4 regions of the Allobosea beijingensis genome follow, and region 4 is predicted to be linked to each of the others. Evidence: predicted binding sites of a transcription regulator. Region 4 holds the regulator's gene; each other region holds the start of a gene.
The links. The regulator LexA, encoded in region 4, represses DNA repair genes until DNA is damaged. The targets are predictions, from matches to a motif close to TGTTCNNNNTGTGTTCNG.
Positions count from the first base shown of each region.

Region 1: a site for LexA is predicted at 3,211-3,228, ahead of ruvC (crossover junction endodeoxyribonuclease RuvC). Genes of this name have one in related genera too.
Region 2: a site for LexA is predicted at 3,058-3,075, ahead of Q9235_RS11125 (PA0069 family radical SAM protein). Genes of this name have one in related genera too.
Region 3: a site for LexA is predicted at 2,959-2,976, ahead of Q9235_RS18125 (DUF763 domain-containing protein). Genes of this name have one in related genera too.

Region 1 is NZ_CP132359.1:545,043-549,948, reverse strand. Features, by position in the region: gene Q9235_RS02745 (DUF3828 domain-containing protein) at 1-298, opposite strand, end outside; gene ruvB (Holliday junction branch migration DNA helicase RuvB) at 495-1,520, opposite strand; gene Q9235_RS02735 (GNAT family N-acetyltransferase) at 1,544-2,035, opposite strand; gene ruvA (Holliday junction branch migration protein RuvA) at 2,032-2,649, opposite strand; gene ruvC (crossover junction endodeoxyribonuclease RuvC) at 2,675-3,190, opposite strand; gene Q9235_RS02720 (sulfite exporter TauE/SafE family protein) at 3,355-4,134, shown strand; gene Q9235_RS02715 (YebC/PmpR family DNA-binding transcriptional regulator) at 4,238-4,906, opposite strand, start outside.
Region 2 is NZ_CP132359.1:2,307,496-2,312,401, reverse strand. Features, by position in the region: gene Q9235_RS11150 (cytochrome ubiquinol oxidase subunit I) at 1-49, shown strand, start outside; gene cydB (cytochrome d ubiquinol oxidase subunit II) at 61-1,065, shown strand; gene ypfJ (KPN_02809 family neutral zinc metallopeptidase) at 1,173-2,060, shown strand; gene Q9235_RS11135 (hypothetical protein) at 2,243-2,368, opposite strand; gene Q9235_RS11130 (hypothetical protein) at 2,519-3,004, opposite strand; gene Q9235_RS11125 (PA0069 family radical SAM protein) at 3,238-4,323, shown strand; gene Q9235_RS11120 (ribonuclease HII) at 4,405-4,906, shown strand, end outside.
Region 3 is NZ_CP132359.1:3,793,326-3,798,231, forward strand. Features, by position in the region: gene Q9235_RS18115 (hypothetical protein) at 1-877, shown strand, start outside; gene xth (exodeoxyribonuclease III) at 874-1,659, shown strand; gene Q9235_RS18125 (DUF763 domain-containing protein) at 1,671-2,951, opposite strand; gene Q9235_RS18130 (hypothetical protein) at 3,144-3,344, shown strand; gene Q9235_RS18135 (PAS domain S-box protein) at 3,479-4,906, shown strand, end outside.
Region 4 is NZ_CP132359.1:1,623,940-1,628,845, forward strand. Features, by position in the region: gene gltX (glutamate--tRNA ligase) at 1-561, opposite strand, end outside; gene Q9235_RS07880 (ComEC/Rec2 family competence protein) at 734-3,025, shown strand; gene lexA (transcriptional repressor LexA) at 3,019-3,726, opposite strand; gene Q9235_RS07890 (molybdopterin molybdotransferase MoeA) at 3,807-4,906, opposite strand, start outside.

The DNA.
Region 1 (4,906 bases), 1.1 Mb from region 4:
GGAACTTTACCTCGCCGTCCTGGCCGCTGATGAAGGGGTCGGCGCCGATATGGCCGATCTCGCCGGCCTCGTCCTGATAGAGATCGTCGCGGGCGAAGAGCGCAGCGAGGCTCTTGCTCATGAGCTTGTCGCGATGCGGCGGGCGCCAGGGCGGCTCGCCCGACGAGGCCAGCGTCTTGCGCGTGACGGCATAGGCGTCCATCACGGTGCCTGCCGGGGTCTTGTCGCCGGCCTGGGCGGTCGCCGCCGCAAGGAGAAGCGCCAGCGCGGCCGGGCCGGCGAGGCGGCTGAAGGACATGTTCGGTCTCCGAAGCGTATCTACCTGGTGAGGCGTGGATGACTAGCCGCGCATCCGCCATATGAGCGAGAAAGTCGAACCACTTCAATCGTCATGATCCGGGCAAGCCGCATAGCGGCCCTGCTCGGGCAGTGGCACCGGGTGCGGCTCTCCTCGCCAGGCTCGTATCCACGCCGTGCCGGCGTGGAACCCGGCTTCAGTTCTCGTCCTCCCCATCGCCGAACAGGCCGAACTGCGCCGTCTCGCGCGAGGGCTCGGGCATGCCGAGATGGCGGAAGGCGTGGGGCGTGAGCAGGCGGCCGCGCGGCGTGCGCTGGATGAAGCCCTGCTGCAGCAGGAAGGGCTCGATGATCTCCTCGATCGCGTCGCGCGGCTCGGAGAGCGAGGCGGCGATGGTCTCGATTCCGACCGGGCCGCCGCCGAAATTGACCGCGACCGTGGTGAGGTAGCGCCGGTCCATCTGGTCGAGGCCGATCGCGTCGACGTCCAGCAGAGAGAGCGCCTTGTCGGCGACCTTGCGGGTGACGATCGGATCGCCGTCGACGATGGCGAAGTCGCGCACCCGGCGCAGCAGGCGCCCGGCGATGCGCGGCGTGCCGCGGGAGCGCTTGGCGATCTCGTTGGCGCCGTCGTCAGACATCGGCACGCCGAGCACGCGGGCGCCACGCGCGACGATGCCCTGCAATTCCTCGACCGTGTAGAACTGCAGGCGGATCGGGATGCCGAAGCGATCACGCAGCGGCGTGGTCAGGAGGCCGGCGCGGGTGGTGGCGCCGACGAGGGTGAACTTCGGCAGGTCGATCTTGACCGAGCGGGCGGCCGGGCCTTCGCCGATGATCAAATCGAGCTGATAATCCTCCATCGCGGGATAGAGGATTTCCTCGACGGCAGGGTTGAGGCGGTGGATCTCGTCGATGAAGAGCACGTCGCGCTCTTCGAGGTTGGTGAGCTGGGCCGCGAGGTCGCCGGCCTTGGCGATGACCGGGCCGGAGGTCGAGCGGAAATTGACGCCGAGTTCGCGCGACACGATCTGCGCCAGCGTCGTCTTGCCGAGGCCGGGCGGGCCGACGAAGAGGACGTGGTCGAGCGCGTCGCCGCGGCTCTTGGCGGCGTTGATGAAGACCTGGAGATTGGCGCGGGCGGCCGCCTGACCGGTAAAATCGGACAGCGAGAGCGGACGCAGCGAGGTTTCGCTGTCGTCGTCGCGGCGTTCGGCCGTCATCAGGCCGGAGCGTTTGGGTTCGCTCACAGCACGATCTCCAGCTCGATGGCGTCGTGAATCGGAATGTCCTTGTACCCCGTCTTGATGATATCAGGCACGACCGAGCGATAGGCGTCGATCGCCTCGAGATAAAGGCCCGAGAGGCGGAAGCCGCGGCGCTGGTAGAAGGTCATGCCCGGCATGTTGTCATTGGTCAGCATCGCCTTGAGCTTCTTGGCGCCGGCCTTGCGCGCCGCGAAGATGACGGCGTCGAGCATCTGGATCGCGACACCTTCGCCGGGCCTCAACGAATGGAGCGCGCAGAGATAGGCGGTGTCGCCACGGAGCGTCCAGCTCGCCAGCGCCGCGGTGCGGCCCGAAGGCTCGTAGAGGCCGAGCGCGTCGATCTCGGCGACGTCATAGACGTGGAGGTCGATCATCATGCTCTGCGAGCCCCAGCTCGCCAGCATGATGCGGCAGAGCTCGGTCTTGTCGGTGACGACGCGCAATTGAAGCTCGTCGGGCGTTTCGCTCACTTGGCCAGTTCCTTCAGGCCCAGCTTGATGAGCTGGGCCGTGCCGGCCCCATCGCCGGCGGCCTTGGCCGCAGCCGCCACGGCGGCCACCGCCTGGGCCTGAGGATAGCCGAGATTGGCGAGCGCGGACACGGCGTCGGCGATCGGCTGCGGCAGCTTCCTGTCCTCCAGCGCGCCGGAGAGCTGGACCACGCCCGGATCGATATGGCCGAAGGCCGGGGCCTTGTCCTTGAGCTCGGCGCAGAGGCGCTGCGCCAGCTTGGGGCCGACGCCCGGAGCGCGCGCGATCGCAGCCTTGTCGTTGGTGGCGATGGCAGTAGCGAGCCCACCCGGATCGAGCGTCGAGAGGATCGCCAGCGCGACCTTGGCGCCGACGCCCTGCACGACCTGCATCAGGCGGAACCAGTCGCGCTCATTGTCGGACATGAAGCCGTAGAGGCGGATCGCATCCTCGCGGACATGGGTCTCGATCGAGAGCGCGGCAGCCTCGCCGGGCTGGGGCAGGCGCTGGAGCGTGCGCGCCGAGCACTGCACGACATAGCCGACGCCCTGCACGTCGATGATGACGTGGTCCTCGCCATAGGAATCGATCAGGCCCTTAAGCTTGCCGATCATCGTCTCGTTCCCCCGGCCGCCATCATCATCCTGCCACGCGCATCTGCGCGACCAGCGCCTTCATGCCGCGATGCTGGGCATGGCAGATCGCGACGGCGAGCGCATCCGCCGCGTCGGCCGAGGAGGTCTCGGCCTTTGGCAGCAGCACCCGGATCATCGCCTGGACCTGCTTCTTGTCGGCATGGCCGACGCCGACCACGGTCTTCTTGACGAGGTTGGCGGCATATTCCGCGACATCGAGCCCGGCGAGCGCCGGCACGACCAGCGCGATGCCGCGGGCCTGGCCGAGCTTCAGCGCCGATTGCGGGTCGCGGTTGATGAAGGTCTCCTCGACGGCGGCCTCGTGCGGGCGATGCGTGACAAGAACCTTGTTGAGGCCCTCATGCAATTGCCGAAGGCGCTGGCCGAGCGGCAGGGCGCCGTCGCTCTCGACGCAGCCGCAGGCGACGAAGGAGAGCTTGCTGCCTTCCGAAATCACGATGCCCCAGCCGGTTTTCCGGAGGCCGGGATCGATGCCGAGGATGCGAATCGGAGGAGCCATGATGCCTGCAAACTAGCGGATGTTTCGGATTTGTCCCGCGCCGAGACGAGCACGCGACCGGGCGGGATGAATTCCCCTGATCGATGACATCAAAAAGGAAAGTTGTTCTTGCCGCAGGCCTGCGGGCATGGTCCGTCGCATCTTTCTTCTCCTCAGCCGGCTCCATGTCCTCGATCCTGTCTTCCTTCATGCCGGGCGTCAGCGCCGACGGCATCGCCGTCCTGCTGGCCGCGACGCTGCTCGGCGGGCTGGTGCGCGGCTTCACCGGCTTCGGCTTCGCCATGGTGTTCATGCCGCTGGCCTCGGTCGTGCTCGGGCCGGTCGCGGCGCTGGGCCTGATCTGGTTCATCGATCTGCCCTTCGCATTGCCGATCGCGGCCCGCAGCGCCAGGACGGCCGAATGGCGCGAAATCCTGCCGCTGCTGCTGACTGCGACGCTGGCGCTGCCTGCCGGCATCTGGCTGCTGATCTGGCTCGACCGCGAGACGATGCGCTGGGTGCTGGCCACGCTGGTGCTGATCGCGGTCGCATTGATGGCGTCGGGCTGGCGCTATCACGGGCGACCGACGATCCCGCTTTCGCTCGGTGTCGGCGCGCTGTCCGGGCTGTTCAACGGCATGGCCTCGATCGGTGGCATGCCGCTCGCCGTGTTCTGGCTCGGCGCCCAGCGCAACGACCGGCACAAGACGCGGGCCAACCTGCAGGCCTTCTTCGGCGTCTCGACGCTGATCAGCGGCGCGGTGCTATGGTGGAAGGGAATCCTGACCGGAGGCGCCTTGCTGATGGCAGTGCCACTCTTCGCCGTCTACGGCATCGGGCTCTGGGCCGGCACCCATGGCTTCCGGCTGGCCTCGGAGGAGACGTTCCGGCGCGGGGCCTATCTGGTGATCTTTCTCAGCGCGCTGATCAGCCTGCCGCTCTGGGACGTGGTGATCGGGCGGTAGGAGACGTCGCGGAGCATCCGCGTTTTCAGCGCTATGGCGAGGCTGCAAAGACGCAAATGGCCGGGACGAGCCCGGCCATGATGCAGAAGGCGTTGGCTTCGGCTCAGGCGCTGAGCTTGGCCATGATGTCGTCGGCGATCTCGAAATTGGCGAAGACGTTCTGGACGTCGTCGTCGTTGTCGAGGGCTTCCATCAAACGCATCATCGAGGCGGCCTTGTCTTCGTCGAGCGGGGCGCTCGTCGTCGGGCGCCAGACGGGCTTGGCAGAGGCCGGAGCACCCAGCGACGCTTCGAGCGCCTTGGAGACCTCGTTCAGAGCATCGAAGGCGCAGAGGATGGTGTGGCCGTTCTCGTCCGAGATCACATCGTCGGCGCCGGCCTCGATCGCGGCTTCCATCACCTTGTCGGCGTCGCCGGCCTCGGACGAGTAGCTGATCTCGCCGACGCGGTTGAACATGAAGGAGACGGAGTTGCTCTCGCCCAGCGCACCGCCCGACTTGGTGAAGTAGGAGCGCACGGCGGAAGCGGTGCGGTTGCGGTTGTCGGTCAGCGCCTCGACGATGACGGCGGCGCCGCCCGGGCCGTAGCCCTCGTAACGGACCTCGTCATAGTTGTCGCCTTCGCCGCCGGCGGCCTTGTTGATGGCGCGCTGGATGTTGTCCTTGGGCATGTTCTCGGCGCGCGCGGCAAGCACGGCCATGCGCAGGCGCGGGTTCATGTTGATGTCGGGCATGCCCAGCTTGGCGGCGACGGTGATTTCGCGGGCCAGTTT
Region 2 (4,906 bases), 680 kb from region 4:
CTTCGGCGACGGCCACCCCGGCGACGACAAGATCCAGCCGGCGAACTGAGGAGAGCTGTTATGGAATGGTATCTCCCCGTGATCTGGGCCGGCGTGATCGGCACCGCCGTGATGCTCTATGTCATCCTCGACGGCTTCGACCTCGGCATCGCGATCCTGTTCCCGACGACGAAGGACGAAGGCGAGCGCGACCAGATGATGAATTCGGTCGCGCCGTTCTGGGACGGCAACGAAACCTGGCTGGTGCTCGGCGGCGCCGGACTCTGGGTCGCCTTCCCTTATGCCTATGGGATCATCATGCCGGCCTTCTACATCCCGGTGATCCTGATGCTGCTGGCGCTGATCTTCCGCGGCGTCGCCTTCGAATTCCGCTGGGTGGCCAAGCCCCATCACAAGGTCTGGGACTTCGCCTTCTGGGCAGGCTCGACGCTCGCCGCCTTCGCGCAAGGGCTGATCCTCGGCGGGCTTCTCCAGGGCATCAAGGTCGTCGACAAGCAGTTCGCCGGCGGCCCCTTCGACTGGCTGAGCCCGTTCACGGTGATGTGCGGCATCGGCGTCGTCATCGGCTATGCCACGCTCGGCGCGACCTGGCTGGTCTACAAGACGGACGGGGCGGTGGCCGAGCGGGCGCGCCGGCAGGCGAAGGCGCTTCTGCTGGGCCTGCTCGCCTTCGCCGTGCTGGTTTCGCTCTGGACGCCCTATGCGCATCCGCGCATCGCCGAACGCTGGTTCACGCCGTTCAACCTGATGCTGCTCTGGCCGCTGCCGGTGCTGACCGCCATCTGCGGCTATCTCGCCTGGAAGCGGCTGCACGGGGCACATGAGTTCACGCCCTTCGCCCTCACCATCGCGATCTTCGTGCTGTGCTTCCTCGGGCTCGCGATCTCGAACTACCCCTATCTGGTGCCGCCCGACCTGACGATCTGGGACACGGCAGCGGCACCGAGCTCGCATGTCTTCGTGCTGATCGGCGTCAGCTTCCTGCTGCCGACGATCCTGTTCTACACCGCGTTCGTGTACTGGACCTTCCGCGGCAAGGTCAGGATCGACAGCGGCTATCATTGACGGGAACCGCCGCAGTCACCCCGCGTTCAGGAGCAGCCTGCAAAGACGACTTGAGTTCCCCGCCTCTCCCGGCGAGATTGCGGAGGAGCTTCGCCGAGGACGCCTTCATGCAATGGGAAGATTATCGCCAGTCCGATAACCTCGAGGACAGGCGCGGAGGCGGCGGTGGCGGCGGCTTCGCCGGCATGCCCGGCGGACGAGGCGGTGTCGGCATCGGCACGATGGTGGTGCTCGGCCTGCTCGGCTGGGCGCTCGGCATCGATCCGCGCCTGCTCATCGGCGGAGCCGAACTGATCGGCGGCATCGGCGGGCGCGAGCAGACCCAGGAGACGCGCCGCTCCTCCGGCCCGCCGGAAGACCAGATGGGCCGCTTCGTCTCGGCCGTGCTGGCGCAGAACGAGGACATCTGGTCGAAGCTTCTGCCGCAGCAGGCCAATACCCGCTACCAGCCGCCCCGGCTCGTGCTGTTCTCAGGCGTCGACCGCTCCGGCTGCGGCACCGCGCAATCGGCGATGGGGCCGTTCTATTGCCCGGTCGACAAGAAGATCTATCTCGACACCTCCTTCTTCCAGGAGATGCAGCGCAAGCTCGGCGGCGGCGGCGATTTCGCCTATGCCTATGTGATCGGCCACGAGGTCGGCCACCACATCCAGAACCTGCTCGGCATCCTGCCCAAGGCGAACCAGATCCGCGAGCGCTCCTCCGAGCGCGACGCGAACGCGATCTCGGTGCGCATCGAATTGCAGGCGGACTGCTTCGCCGGCGTCTGGGCTCGCAACATCCAGGCGATGGGTCGGCTCGACCAGGGCGATATCGAGCAGGCGATGCGGACTGCCTCCGCCATCGGCGACGACAAGCTGCAGAAGGCGGCACAGGGCACGGTCGTGCCGGATTCCTTCACGCACGGCTCCTCGGCGCAGCGCACGAAATGGTTCACGACGGGCTTCCAGTCCGGCTCGATGCAGAGCTGCGACACGTTCCGGAATCAGGTCTAGCGCAGCATTCGCCTTCCAGGCCCGCGTCGACTTTCATCGTGAAGCGAAATTGCAGCCGCCAGAGGCAGGGGCTGTTCCGACCAGGCCTCGAAAGCAGAACGGGCCCAAACAGGGCCCGTTCTGCTTTCGCATTTGGCGCGGAGGGCTTTCATCCAGCCCTCCGCGTTGTTTTCATGGAGCCGTCAGCTCCAGAATCCTTCCTGGTGAACGCGAGGCGAGAACGTATCCTCGTCCTCCTTCTGCTCCTCGCGCTTGTCCTCATCGCGCTCCGCTTCGAGCGCAGAACAGGAATCGTGCCGTTCCAGCATGGGTCTCTCCTTTCGATGTCTGAGGGAGGTGCTTCAGGCGACCGTCAACATATAAACTTATGCTGCAATGCACAAGTTCCCAGGCAAAATGCTCTCCGCCATGCGTAGCCGGCATAGCGAATTCGCGGCATCGCAGCCTGCCGGAGCAGCCTAGCGCGCCCGCTCCCGCAAGACCGGCAGCCGCACCGGAGCCCGCTCGATACGGCCGGCGAGCGCCATCGCCTTGGGCATGACCAGCCCTGCCGCAAGCCCGCGACCGCCGATGGAGAACGCGATTCTCTCGCGCAGAGCCGCAGCGACCCCGCGCGACGGAATCAGCGCCGGCCTGCCAGCCGCGACCAGCAAATGGCGCTCCACCGCCTGTACCCAATGGGCCTGCGGCACATCGCCGGCCTCGAACAGGACCAGCCGATCGCCTCGCGCATGGGCGGCGGCATCCCGCCAGGCCTGCTCATGGTTCGTGCGGAGATAGCGGGCGCCCGTCGCGTCAGCCGCCCGCTCGGTCTCGGGCGAGCCGACCGTGTCGGCGAGAACGGCGTGGCCGAGGAAGCCTTCCGCCACTGCCGGAATCAGCACGGCGAGCGTCGCGGCAAGCGCCTGCTGGGAACCATCGCTGCGGATCACGGCTGTGAGCATGAGCGAAATCCTATGCCGCATCGCAGCACGCCACAATCCCGCCACTTGCCTTTTGTTCTCTATATGTTCACTCTACCTGAGACCAGAATGTGCCGATTCCCGGCGCGCGACGCGGTTCGAAAACCATGCCACAGGCCAGACCCACTTCACGGCCCTTCCCGGCGGCGCAGCCCCTGCGGCGGGCCGACAGGGAGCCGATCATCTCGGCGCCGGTCGTCGCCCCTGCCGATCCGATGGCCTATATCGGTCATCGCATCGATCCCGAGCGGCGGCGCGGGCGCGGCGCCACGATCAATCCCGGCGGGCGCTACGAGACCGAGCAGCGCGTCACCGAGGATGACGGCTGGGGCTCGCTGGAGGAGTCGCCGCCGTTCTCGACCGAGATCGCCTATGAGAAGGCGCGCACCATCATCACGCGCAACGACTCGCCGGACATCTCCTTCGATCGCTCGATCAATCCCTATCGCGGCTGCGAACATGGCTGCGTCTACTGTTTCGCGCGGCCGACCCATGCCTATCTCGGCCTGTCCCCCGGCCTCGATTTCGAGAGCAAGCTGACGGCCAAGCCGGACGCGGCGGCGCTTCTGGAAAAGGAACTCTCCTCCCCCTCCTACCAGCCGCGCACGATCGCGATCGGCACCAATACCGACGCCTATCAGCCGATCGAAAGGAAGCTCCGGATCATGCGCCAGATCCTGGAGATTCTGGCGAAGTTCAACCATCCGGTCGGCATCGTCACGAAATCGGCGCTGGTGCAGCGCGACATCGATATCCTCGCCCCGATGGCGGAGAAGGGGCTGGTCAAGGTCGCGCTCTCGGTGACGACGCTCGATCCGAAGACAGCGCGCGGCATGGAGCCCCGCGCCGCCTCGCCGGCCAAGCGCCTGGAGACGATCCGCAAGCTGTCCGAGGCCGGGATTCCCGTCACGGTGCTGGTTGCGCCGATCGTCCCGGCGATCAACGAGCACGAGATCGAGCGCATCCTCGACGCGGCGAAGGCAGCGGGCGCGGAGGCCGCGGGCTATGTCCTGCTGAGATTGCCGCTCGAGGTCCGCGACATCGTGCAGGAATGGCTGCTGACGCATCATCCCGACAAGCTGCGCCACGTGATGTCGCTGATCCGCTCGACGCGCGGCGGCAAGGATTACGATTCGCAATGGGGCCAGCGCATGGTCGGCTCCGGCCCCTATGCCTGGATGATCGGGCGGCGCTTCGAGATGGCGGCCGAACGCATCGGGTTCAACGCGACGCGGCGCCGGCTGCGGACCGATCTCTTCGTGAAGCCTGAGAAGGAGAAGGCGCAGTTGAGCTTGTTTTGAGGCATTGGCTCACCAGCCTGAACGGTGGAGCGCGTTCAGGCCGCTCTGGCCCCGCGCCCCACTCTGCTGCATAACCCCGCCATGCCCGCCGATTTCAACCGCGAGACCTCCGCCATCGCCAACGGCCTGTGGCCGCTGGCCGGCATAGACGAGGTCGGGCGCGGGCCGCTCGCGGGGCCGGTGGTTGCGGCTGCTGTGGTCCTCGATCCCGCACGGGTTCCTCACGGCCTCGACGATTCGAAGAAGCTGCCGGCGTCCATCCGCGAGGAGCTTTTCGGCGAGATCATGGAGCGGGCGCTGGCCGTCTCCGTCGCCAGCGTGACGGCGATCGAAATCGACGCCATCAATATCCGCCAGGCGACCCTGCTGGCGATGCGCCGGGCCGTCGCCGGCCTGCCTCTTGCGCCGCTTCACGTCCTGGTCGACGGCAACGACCCCCCGCAATTCGCCTGCTCCTGCGAAGCGATCATCCAGGGCGACGGGCAGATCGCCTCGATCGCGGCGGCCTCGATCGTCGCCAAGGTGACGCGCGACCGGATGATGGCGCGGCTGTGCAAGCGCTATCCGGCTTATGGTTTCTCCG
Region 3 (4,906 bases), 2.2 Mb from region 4:
GGGTGCAATCGTATCGTTTCCCTTTGATGCCGCATTCGTCGAGCGCTTCCGCATGGCATTTCCGCGCGCTCGCTGGAGCGACCGGCATCGGGCCTGGCGACTGCCGGGCACGACGGCCGCTCGACGCGTCACGCGTTGGCTTGACCGTGAACTCCCGGCAACGTTCACCAATGCCGATGAGCGCGGGCGGGATTCCTTCTCTTTCGAGCCCATCGTCAGCCCCTATCTTAGTACCGATAGCGAAATCATCGTTAGGACGCCCTATTCGCGCACCGTGGTCGCGGAATTGCGGGCCGTGCCCTGGGCTTGGTGGCATGGTGAGGACAAGGCCTGGCACATCCCCTTCCGATCCGTCGACGCGCTGCGTGAGCGACGGGCTGTTATCGAAGCGGCAGCTCAGCGCAACGAGCCAGAGGCGCGGAAGATGCGAAGCGCCGCTGCGAAATCCGCTCCCGAATATGAAGGCGCCAAAGCCAGGACGAACGAGCGGCGGCGGCAGCGTTATCCCGTTCCCGCCACCGCTTTGCCTCCGTTGGACAGGGTCCTGATGTCCCATGAGGGACCGCTCGTGGTTATGGACGTCACCGGTGAGATCGTGCCAGCCGAGATCGCCCGACAGCACTATCCTTGGGGCGAGCTCCGGCGCGACGACCTGATCTGGGCACTATGGCGCCGCCCCACGCATGATGAGCTGATCAAGGCTTGGCCAGCTCGTCACCAGCCCGCCGCCGATGATTTCGCACAAGGTTGGTGGCAGCCGACTCTTTCCGAACTGCGCGATGCCAGAAGGGCCGCCCGCTCTCTCGAACGCGCTCTGGAGACGCGCAAGCAAGGGCGTTCTACCCCGGGCAAGGGAGCTAGAGATCGGAGCCCATGAGAATAGCGACCTTCAACATCAATGGCATCAATGGTCGCCTTCCCGTCCTCCTCCGGTGGTTGAGCGAGACCCAGCCGGACATCGCCTGCCTGCAGGAGCTGAAGGCTACGCAGGACAGGTTTCCGGAATCAGCGATCCGAGACGCCGGCTACGGCTGCATCTGGGCGGGCCAGAAGAGTTGGAACGGCGTCGCCATCCTGGCACGCGGCAGCGATCCCATCGAGACCCGCCGCAGCCTGCCCGGCCATGCGGGCGACCAACAGAGCCGTTATATCGAAGCCGCCGTGCAAGGCGTGCTGATCGGTTGTCTCTACCTTCCGAACGGAAATCCGGCGCCAGGCCCGAAACTCGCGTACAAGCTGGACTGGCTCGCACGCCTCGCAGACCACGCCGCAGAGCTACTGGCGCATCGCGTTCCGGTCGCGCTCATTGGTGACTTCAATGTCATTCCGACCGAGCGAGACGTCTACAAGCCCGAGCGCTGGCTGGGCGATGCTCTATTTCGTCCCGAGGTCCGGCGCGCCTTCGAGGCGCTTCTCGCGCAAGGCTGGACGGACGCATTGCGCAAGCTTCACCCCGAAGACCGCATCTACACATTCTGGGATTATTTCAGAAACGCATGGGGACGCGATGCCGGCCTACGCCTTGACCATCTGCTTCTGAGCCCGGATCTGGTCGCGCGTCTGGAAGCGGCGGGTGTCGATCGCCACGTGCGTGGCTGGGACAAGGCCAGCGACCATGCCCCCGCCTGGATTCGACTCGCGGCCATAGCGCTGCAGTAGCGAGGGGTATCCTACCGACGTCGGAATTTCGCCTCGTTGTCTTTTTCGCAGCCTCCATCCGGCCTCTCCCATCCGAAGACGCTTCGGCCGCCGTACTCCGGCGAGCGTCGGCGCTCCTCGGCGACATACTCGACGAGCGTCGGACCTGTCGCACTCTGTTCCAGCCGGCGACTCTCGCCGTCCAGCCGCGCGATCGCGGCAAGGCGATCCTCCTGACCGAGCTTCGCCCGGTCGACGGCCGAACGAAGGACACCGATCGTCTGATCATAGACCTTGGTCGGTACGGCGAAGGGCTGGCGATCCTTGCCGCCATGCGCGAGCGAAAAGCGCGCGGGATCACTGAAACGGCATGGCGCACCATGCAGCACTTCCGCGACCATCGCGAGAGAGCGTACGGTACGAGCACCAATGCCGGGCACGAGCAGAAGCTCGGAAAAATCGCTCGGGCCCCGGTCGGCCGCGGCGGCAAGCGCACCATGAAGGCGGCGCGCCATGACGTCTTTGGGCTTCACATCATGATGCGAAGGCATCACGAGATGCGGCAGGGTTAGTTGCGGAGCCACTTGATCGGCGCAAGCGCGCTTCGGTTGGAGCGCAGCTAGCTCTCTGACGATCGCATCAGGCCCTTCGTCGCGAAGCATCGCGACCTGCGCCGTACGGGCACGATCCGCGCGTGCATCCGTCAGGTTGACGATATTACCGGTGCTACGGCCCTCGATCGCCGCATGAGGCGCCTCGACGAAGCTGCCGAGCCCCTCGGAATGCCAGTGATAACGCCGCGCCATCCCGCCATCGCCATTCATGCCCTGCTGCACGACCGTCCAGTGCCCGTCATCCGTCACGAAGAAGCCGTGCAGGTAGAGGTCGAAGCCGTCCTGCACCGCGGCGCTGTCGACCTTCGCGACGAGCCGGCTCGCCTGAGCCAGCGCCGCTCCGTCGAACCCGACCTTCCCACCGATCTGCTCCAGCTCCGCCGGGGTGCGGCGGGACTGGTTGCCGCGTCCGCCGCAGACATGGAGCCCGAGCTCGCCGGCGAGCGGCGTCAGGCCGCGCTTCAAAGCCCCGATCACGCTGGTCGTGATGCCCGAGGAGTGCCAGTCCATTCCCATGATCGCGCCGAAGGACTGGAACCAGAAGGGATGCGCGAGCCGCCGGAGTAACTCGTCGCGACCGTAGTGCTGGATGATCGCCTCGCAGATCACGCTGCCCAGCCTGGCCATGCGCTCGCCCAGCCAGGGCGGAACGCGGCCGTAATGCAGGGGAAGATCAGCGCTGCCTGATCGGCGTGTCATGAAGTTCCGGAACAAATAAAGAACGATCAGTCGGTATAGGCTCTCGCAGGCTCTCGCGCCAGCCTGAATTCAGCCCGACGGCTTCGATGGGGCAAGCAACCGGTGCCCTTGAACAATCTGCAGGTGGTGGAACAGCGAGGCCGCTCGGGCGTCCTGACTCTGGAGCCCAGAGGGCGATGACGATCCATTTGAGTGGATACCACCAGCATGGCCAATGGCAATCGCGAAGCTCTCAACGACCAGATCGCTCTCCTGCGCCGGCAGGTTTCGGATTTGACCCAACTCGCGGCAGCCGCCTCCGGAGCCGCGCAGGAAGAAAACCTGCAGGAGCAGATCAACGCCAAGCAGGACCATCTCAACGAGCTCCTGAAGCTGCGTGGCGATGTGGGCTAGCGATACGATCGCGATCGAAGACGGTTCCACTCCCTGCTGGCCATGCTGGCGGGCAGGGGCCGATGAGCGACTGCTGATGCGAAACCCGCCGGGTTTAGGTAGGATGGCTCATCCGCAGCGGAGACATCGTCCGCATGGATAAGCCGATCGCACATCGCCAAGGTTTCCCCGACAGCTTCACGGCAAGCTTGGTCGCGCTCATGCCCGCGGCGGTCTATACTTGCGATGCTGCCGGTCGCCTCACCTTTTTCAACCGGAAAGCCGTCGAGATCTGGGGACGCGAGCCGCCGCTTGGGGACGATCAGGAACGATATTGCGGTTCGTTTCGCATGTGGACGCCGGACGGCCACCTGCTGAGGCATGAGGACTGCCCCATGGCGGATGCGCTGCGGGATGGCCGAGCGGGGCGCGATCCGGAGGTGGTGATCGAGCAGCCGGACGGCACGCGCCTGATCGCCAACGTGAATATTGACCCGATCTTTGACGATGCCGGCAACATAACGGGCGCAATCAACGTCTTCGTGGACGTTACGGATCGCAAGCGCAACGAGGCGCTGCTGGCGAGCCAGCGAGAGGCTCTCGAATGCGCCTTGAACGGAGAGCCTCTCACGGCATCATTAGGCATTTTGGGAGGTGCGGTAACAGCTCAGTACGGTTGCGGCACCCGCTTCGCGTTTTATCTCGCTAATGACGAGAGAACGTCGCTCCGGCACGTCGTCGGCATGTCGGAGGACTATGCCGCGGCCGTGGATGGCTTCCTGATCGGGCAGGATTCGCTCGCCAGCAGCCTTGCAACTGCCACAGGCGAAGCAGTTCTGACGACCGATGTCGAGGAGGAGGTGTGCTCGGAGCCATGGCGCGAGATGGCCCGTCGCTTCCAGTATCGCGGCTGCTGGAGCTTTCCGATCCATTCCCGCAAAGGGGAATTTGTCGGCACGTTCGCTCTTTACTGGCCGCAGCCGGCAAAAGCGGGCTCCTCGGATATCGAGGTTGCGAACCTCGTCACCAACACGGCCGGCATCATCATCGGCCGCGACCTCGAAGCGAGGTATCGCAGGGCTGCCGAAGCGTCGCTTCGCGAAAGCGAGGAGCGCTTCCAGCAGCTAGGCGCCTCTTCCTCGGATGCCATCTGGGTCAGAAATGCCCATAGCTGGGACTTTGAATATGTCAGCCCGGCAGTGCAGACGATCTTTGGCGTCACCCCGCAGGCGGTGCTAGCCGACGCCAGGCTGCTCAACGCCCTGATCATCCCTGAAGAACGTGATGAAGCTTCGAGGAATGTCGAGCGCGTCAGCGCTGGCGAGGTCGTCGTCCAGGAATACCGTATTCAGCGGGCGGGCGACCTCGCGTTTCGCTGGATCCGAAGCACCGGATTTCCGCTTTGCGGTGGCGACGGTGACATCCAGCGCATCGGGTCGATCGCGCAGGACATCACTGAAGCGAAACTCGCGGCCGGACACCAAGCCACTCTGCTCGCCGAGCTTCAGCACCGCGTGCGCAATGTCCTGGCCATCGTGCGTTCGGTCACTGTGCGAACCGGAGAACGAGCCTCAAGTGTGCAG
Region 4 (4,906 bases):
GGCGAGCATATAGGTCGGCGTGCCGTCGGAGCGCAGCAGCACGAGGTCGTCGAGATTCTCGTTCTGCCAGACGACGCGGCCCTGCACCTCGTCATTGACCACGGTCTCGCCGGTCTGCGGTGCCTTGAGGCGGATCACCGGCTTGACGCCTTCCGGCGCGGTCGACGGATCGCGGTCGCGCCAGCGGCCATCGTAGCGCAGCGGCTTGCCCTCGGCGCGGGCCTTCTCGCGCATCTCCTCGAGCTCGGCCTGCGTCGCATAGCAGTGATAGGCCCGGCCGGCGGCGAGCATCTGCTCGGCGACCTCGCGATGCCGCGCGGCGCGCTGGAACTGGTAGACGGTCTGGCCGTCCCAATCGAGGCCGAGCCATTCCAGCCCGTCGAGAATCGCAGCGATCGCCGTATCGGTCGAGCGTTCGCGGTCGGTATCCTCGATGCGCAGCAGCATCTTGCCGCCTTGCCGGCGGGCGTAGAGCCAGTTGAACAGCGCTGTCCGGGCGCCGCCGATATGCAGGAATCCGGTGGGCGAGGGCGCAAAGCGCGTGACGACGGCGTTGCTCATTGGGAGGAAACTCCGGCCGGGCGGCGGAGAGCCGTCCGGGGCAAGACAGGGGAAGGGGCCGAGTCGCGGCATGACACAAGTCGTGACATGACAACCGGCGCGCGCCCTGTAACATGGCTTTGCCGGAACGCTAAGCGGTCAAATCGCAGCGCCGGCAGGGGGAGAGCGGGCGATGCAGCCGGCGCCGCCGGGGCAGGAGCGGGCACAGGGCCGGCGCGGCGCACGCGCCGATGCCTTGCCGGCTCGCCTTGGTGCCGTTGTCCCGCTGACCGCAAGCCTCCGTCCAACGCTTCGCCAGCTTTGGCTGCATCTCCAGCGAGGTTTCGCGCTGGAGGTCGAGCGCCGTCGCCCCTTCCTCTGGCTGCCGATCGCGATGGGCGCCGGCATCCTGCTCTATTTTGCGGCCGATCGTGAGCCGGCCCTGTGGGCGCCGCTGCTCGGCTTGATCCTCAGCAGCACAGCCGCCTTCCTCCTGCGCCTGCGTCCGCTCGCGTCGATGGCTTGCCTCGCGACGGCCGCTGCCTTCGCCGGCTTCGGTGCGGGGGTCTGGCGCACCGCCGATATCGCCGCGCCGATGCTGGAGCGCTCGCGCATCGGAAAGCTCTCCGGCTTCGTCGAGAGCGTCGAAGCGCGCGACAATGGCGCGCGGATCGTGGTCCTGGTCACGGACCTCGCCAATGTGCCGGCCGAGCAGAGACCGAAGCGCGTCCGCGTAAGCCTGCGCTCCGGCGCCGTGGCGCCGGGCGACCATATCGTCGCGACCGCGCGCCTGCTGCCGCCGCCGGGACCGGCGCGGGCGGGTGGCTATGATTTCGGTCGCGACGCCTTCTTCCGCGGCATTGGCGCCGTCGGCAGCATCTCCGGCAAGGTCGCGCTCGCGCCGGCACCCTATCCGATGCCCACCCGCCTTGCGATCGACGTCATGATCGACCGCGCCCGCAATGCCTTGACGAAGCGCATCGCCGAGGTCGGGGGCGGGCAGGGCGGCGCGGTCGCCGCCGCGCTCGTCACCGGCAAGCGCGGCCTGATCACGGAAGCCACGAACAACGACCTGCGCGCCGCCGGCATCTACCACATCGTCTCGATCTCGGGCCTGCATATGGTGCTGGCGGCCGGCACGATCTTCTGGCTGGTGCGCGCGCTGCTCGCCCTGTCGCAGACGGTGGCGCTGCACTGGCCGGTCAAGAAGCTCGCGGCAGTGGCCGCAATGCTCGGTGCGACCGCCTATTGCATCTTCTCGGGCAGCGATGTCGCGACCGAACGCTCGCTGATCATGACGCTGGTGATGCTCGGCGCGATCCTGGTCGATCGTGCGGCGCTGAGCATGCGCAATCTCGCGCTCGCCGCGATGATCGTGCTGCTGCGCGAGCCGGAAGCGCTGCTTGGGCCGAGCTTCCAGATGTCATTCGGTGCGGTCGCGGCGCTGATCGCCTTCGCCGAACGCTGGGAGAGAAGAGATCGCAGCGAGCCGCCATCGGCTTTGCCCTGGCCGCTCGGGCCGATCTGGACCGCGGCGCTCGGCATCCTCGTCACCACCATGCTGGCGACCGCCGCGACCGCGCCCTTCGGCGCCTATCATTTCCAGACCTTCAACCCCTTCGGCCTGCTCGGCAATGCCATGGCGCTGCCCTTCGTCTCGCTTTTCGTGATGCCGGCGGCGGTGTTCGGCGTGCTGGCCTATCCGTTCGGGCTGGACTGGCCAGCCTGGGCGTTGATGGGGCTCGCTTCCGACGTCGTTCTGAAAGTGGCACGCTGGGTCGCGACCATCGACCATTCCACCGTGACGCTCGCCGCCTTCGGTCCGGCTGTGCTGGCCTGCTTCGCGCTGGCGCTGCTTTGGCTGACGCTCTGGACCACGCCCTGGCGCTGGCTCGCGGCTCTGCCGCTGGTCTTCGGCGTGGCCATTGCCGGCAAGCCGGAGCGGCCGGAGATCCTGATCGAGCGTGACGGCTCCGGGTTGGCCGTGCGCGGCCCGGACGGGCGCCTCGCGATAGCGGGCAAACCCAGCCGCTTCGTCCTGCAGCAATGGCTCGCCGCCGATGGCGACAGCCGTTCACCCGACGATCCCAGCTTGCGCGCCGGCATCGCCTGCGATCGTCTGGCCTGCATCGCGCAGACGGCCGAGAAGCGCACCGTCTCCTACACGCGCGAGCGCCTCGCCATCATCGAGGACTGCCTGCGCGCCGATCTCGTCGTTACCGCCATCCCCTGGAACGGGGCCTGCAAGGCCAGGCTCGTCGAACGTATGGCACTCACGCGCGATGGCGCGACCTCGCTCTACCGGACGGCATCGGGATGGAGCAGCCGAACTTCGGAACCGACCACGGCCGATCGTCCGTGGTCCCGCCGGCGCGAGCCGCGTCCGGCTGTGTCGGCAAGCCCGCCGACCAGTCAACCCGCAACGGCGCAGCCTGCATCAGCCTCCGACACCGAAGCCGAGGTCGATACCGAGCGCCTTCAGTAGCGCCGCATCAGGTTGACGAGGCGGCCCTGGATCTTGACCCGGTCGGGGCCGAGTACGCGGGTCTCGTAGGCCGGGTTCGCGGCTTCGAGCGCGATCGAGGAGCCGCGCTTGCGCAAGCGCTTCAGCGTTGCTTCCTCATCGTCGATCAGCGCCACGACGATGTCGCCGGTATTGGCGGTGTCCTGCCGGCGGATGACGACGGTGTCGCCGTCGAGAATGCCGGCCTCGACCATCGAATCGCCGCGCACTTCCAGCGCGTAATGCTCGCCGGAGCCGAGCATGTCCGGCGGCAGCGAGACGGTGTGGCTGCGGCTCTGGATCGCGGAGATCGGCGTGCCGGCCGCAATTCGTCCCATGACGGGAATGGCGATGGAATGCCGGCTATCGTCCTCGGCGGGCCGAGGCTTGGCGACGCTCGGCTGAGCACCGAGGCCGCCTTGCACGACGGCGGGGCTGAAGCGGGGCCGCGGCTGCGGGGCGCCGAGCCCGTCCGGCATCTTGATGACTTCGAGCGCGCGCGCCCGGTTCGGCAGGCGGCGGATGAAGCCACGCTCCTCCAGCGCCATGATCAGGCGGTGGATGCCGGATTTCGAGCGCAGGTCGAGTGCGTCCTTCATCTCGTCGAAGGAGGGCGGCACGCCACTTTCGCGCAAGCGTTCCTGGATGAAGCGCAGGAGTTCATGTTGCTTGCGTGTCAGCATGGTCGCCGCCAGCCCCTCAAAGCGCAGAATCGAAACAAAGCACGAACACTATACGCGTTCTGCTTGTGTTCCGCAAGCCGCTACCGCAAGGGCAGGATCCGGCAGACATCGCCCTTCTTCGCCGGAGCGGCATGGGCCGGTCGGATCGTCAGGGCCTGCGCCCGCGCCAGCGTGCCGAGCATCGAGGAATCCTGCCGGTCGAAAGGCGTCGCGACCCAGCCCTCAGACGTCAGCGCAAGCTCCGAGCGCAGGTAGTCCTCGCGCTCGTCATTGCCGGGCATGTCGCGGCCGAGAATGGCAGGAATGCTGCGGTCGCGATCGACATCGGCGATGCCGAGCAACGCCTCGATCAAGGGCAGCACGAAGAGGTGGCCGCAGACGATCGAGGAGACGGGATTGCCCGGCAGGCCGACCACGACCATCCGGCCAAGCCGCCCGGTCATCATCGGCTTGCCCGGCCGCATCGCGATCTTCCAGAAGCCGAGAGCCATGCCGGCGCGTGTCAACGCCTCCTGTACGAGATCGTGCGCCCCGACCGAGGCACCGCCCAGCGTGATCAGCGCATCGGCATCGGCCTCGCTCGCCCTTGCGATCTTCGCAGCGAGATCGGCATGGTCGTCGCGGGCGATGCCGAGATCGAGCACGGTCCCGCCGGCCTTTTCAACCAGAGCGGCCAGCGAGAACGAGTTCGAGGCGACGATCTGGGCGCGGCCGACCGGCTCGCCCGGAGCGACCAGCTCGTCGCCCGTAGCGAGAATCGCGACCCGTGGCTTGCGCCGAACGGGCAGAGTCGGATGCGCCATCGCGGCGGCAAGCCCGAGCGCGGCGCTGTCGAGCACGCGCCCGGCCTGCAGCAGCACGTCGCCTTCGTGGAAATCGAGCCCGGCGGCGCGCAGGAATTTCCCTTTCGCCGGTGGTATCCGGACACGGATCACCGGGCTGCCGACGCCATCGGCGTCTTCCTGCATCAGGATGGTGTCCGCGCCCTCAGGCACCGGCGCGCCGGTGAAGATGCGCACGGTCTGACCTGGCCCGACGGCGCCCTCATAGGCCCGTCCGGCGGCGGATTCGCCGATGACCGAGAGCGAGACGCCTTCCGACATCTCGTCGCCGCGCACGGCGTAGCCGTCCATGGCCGAATTGGCGAAGGGCGGTTGCGTCCTCAGCGCCTTGACCTCGC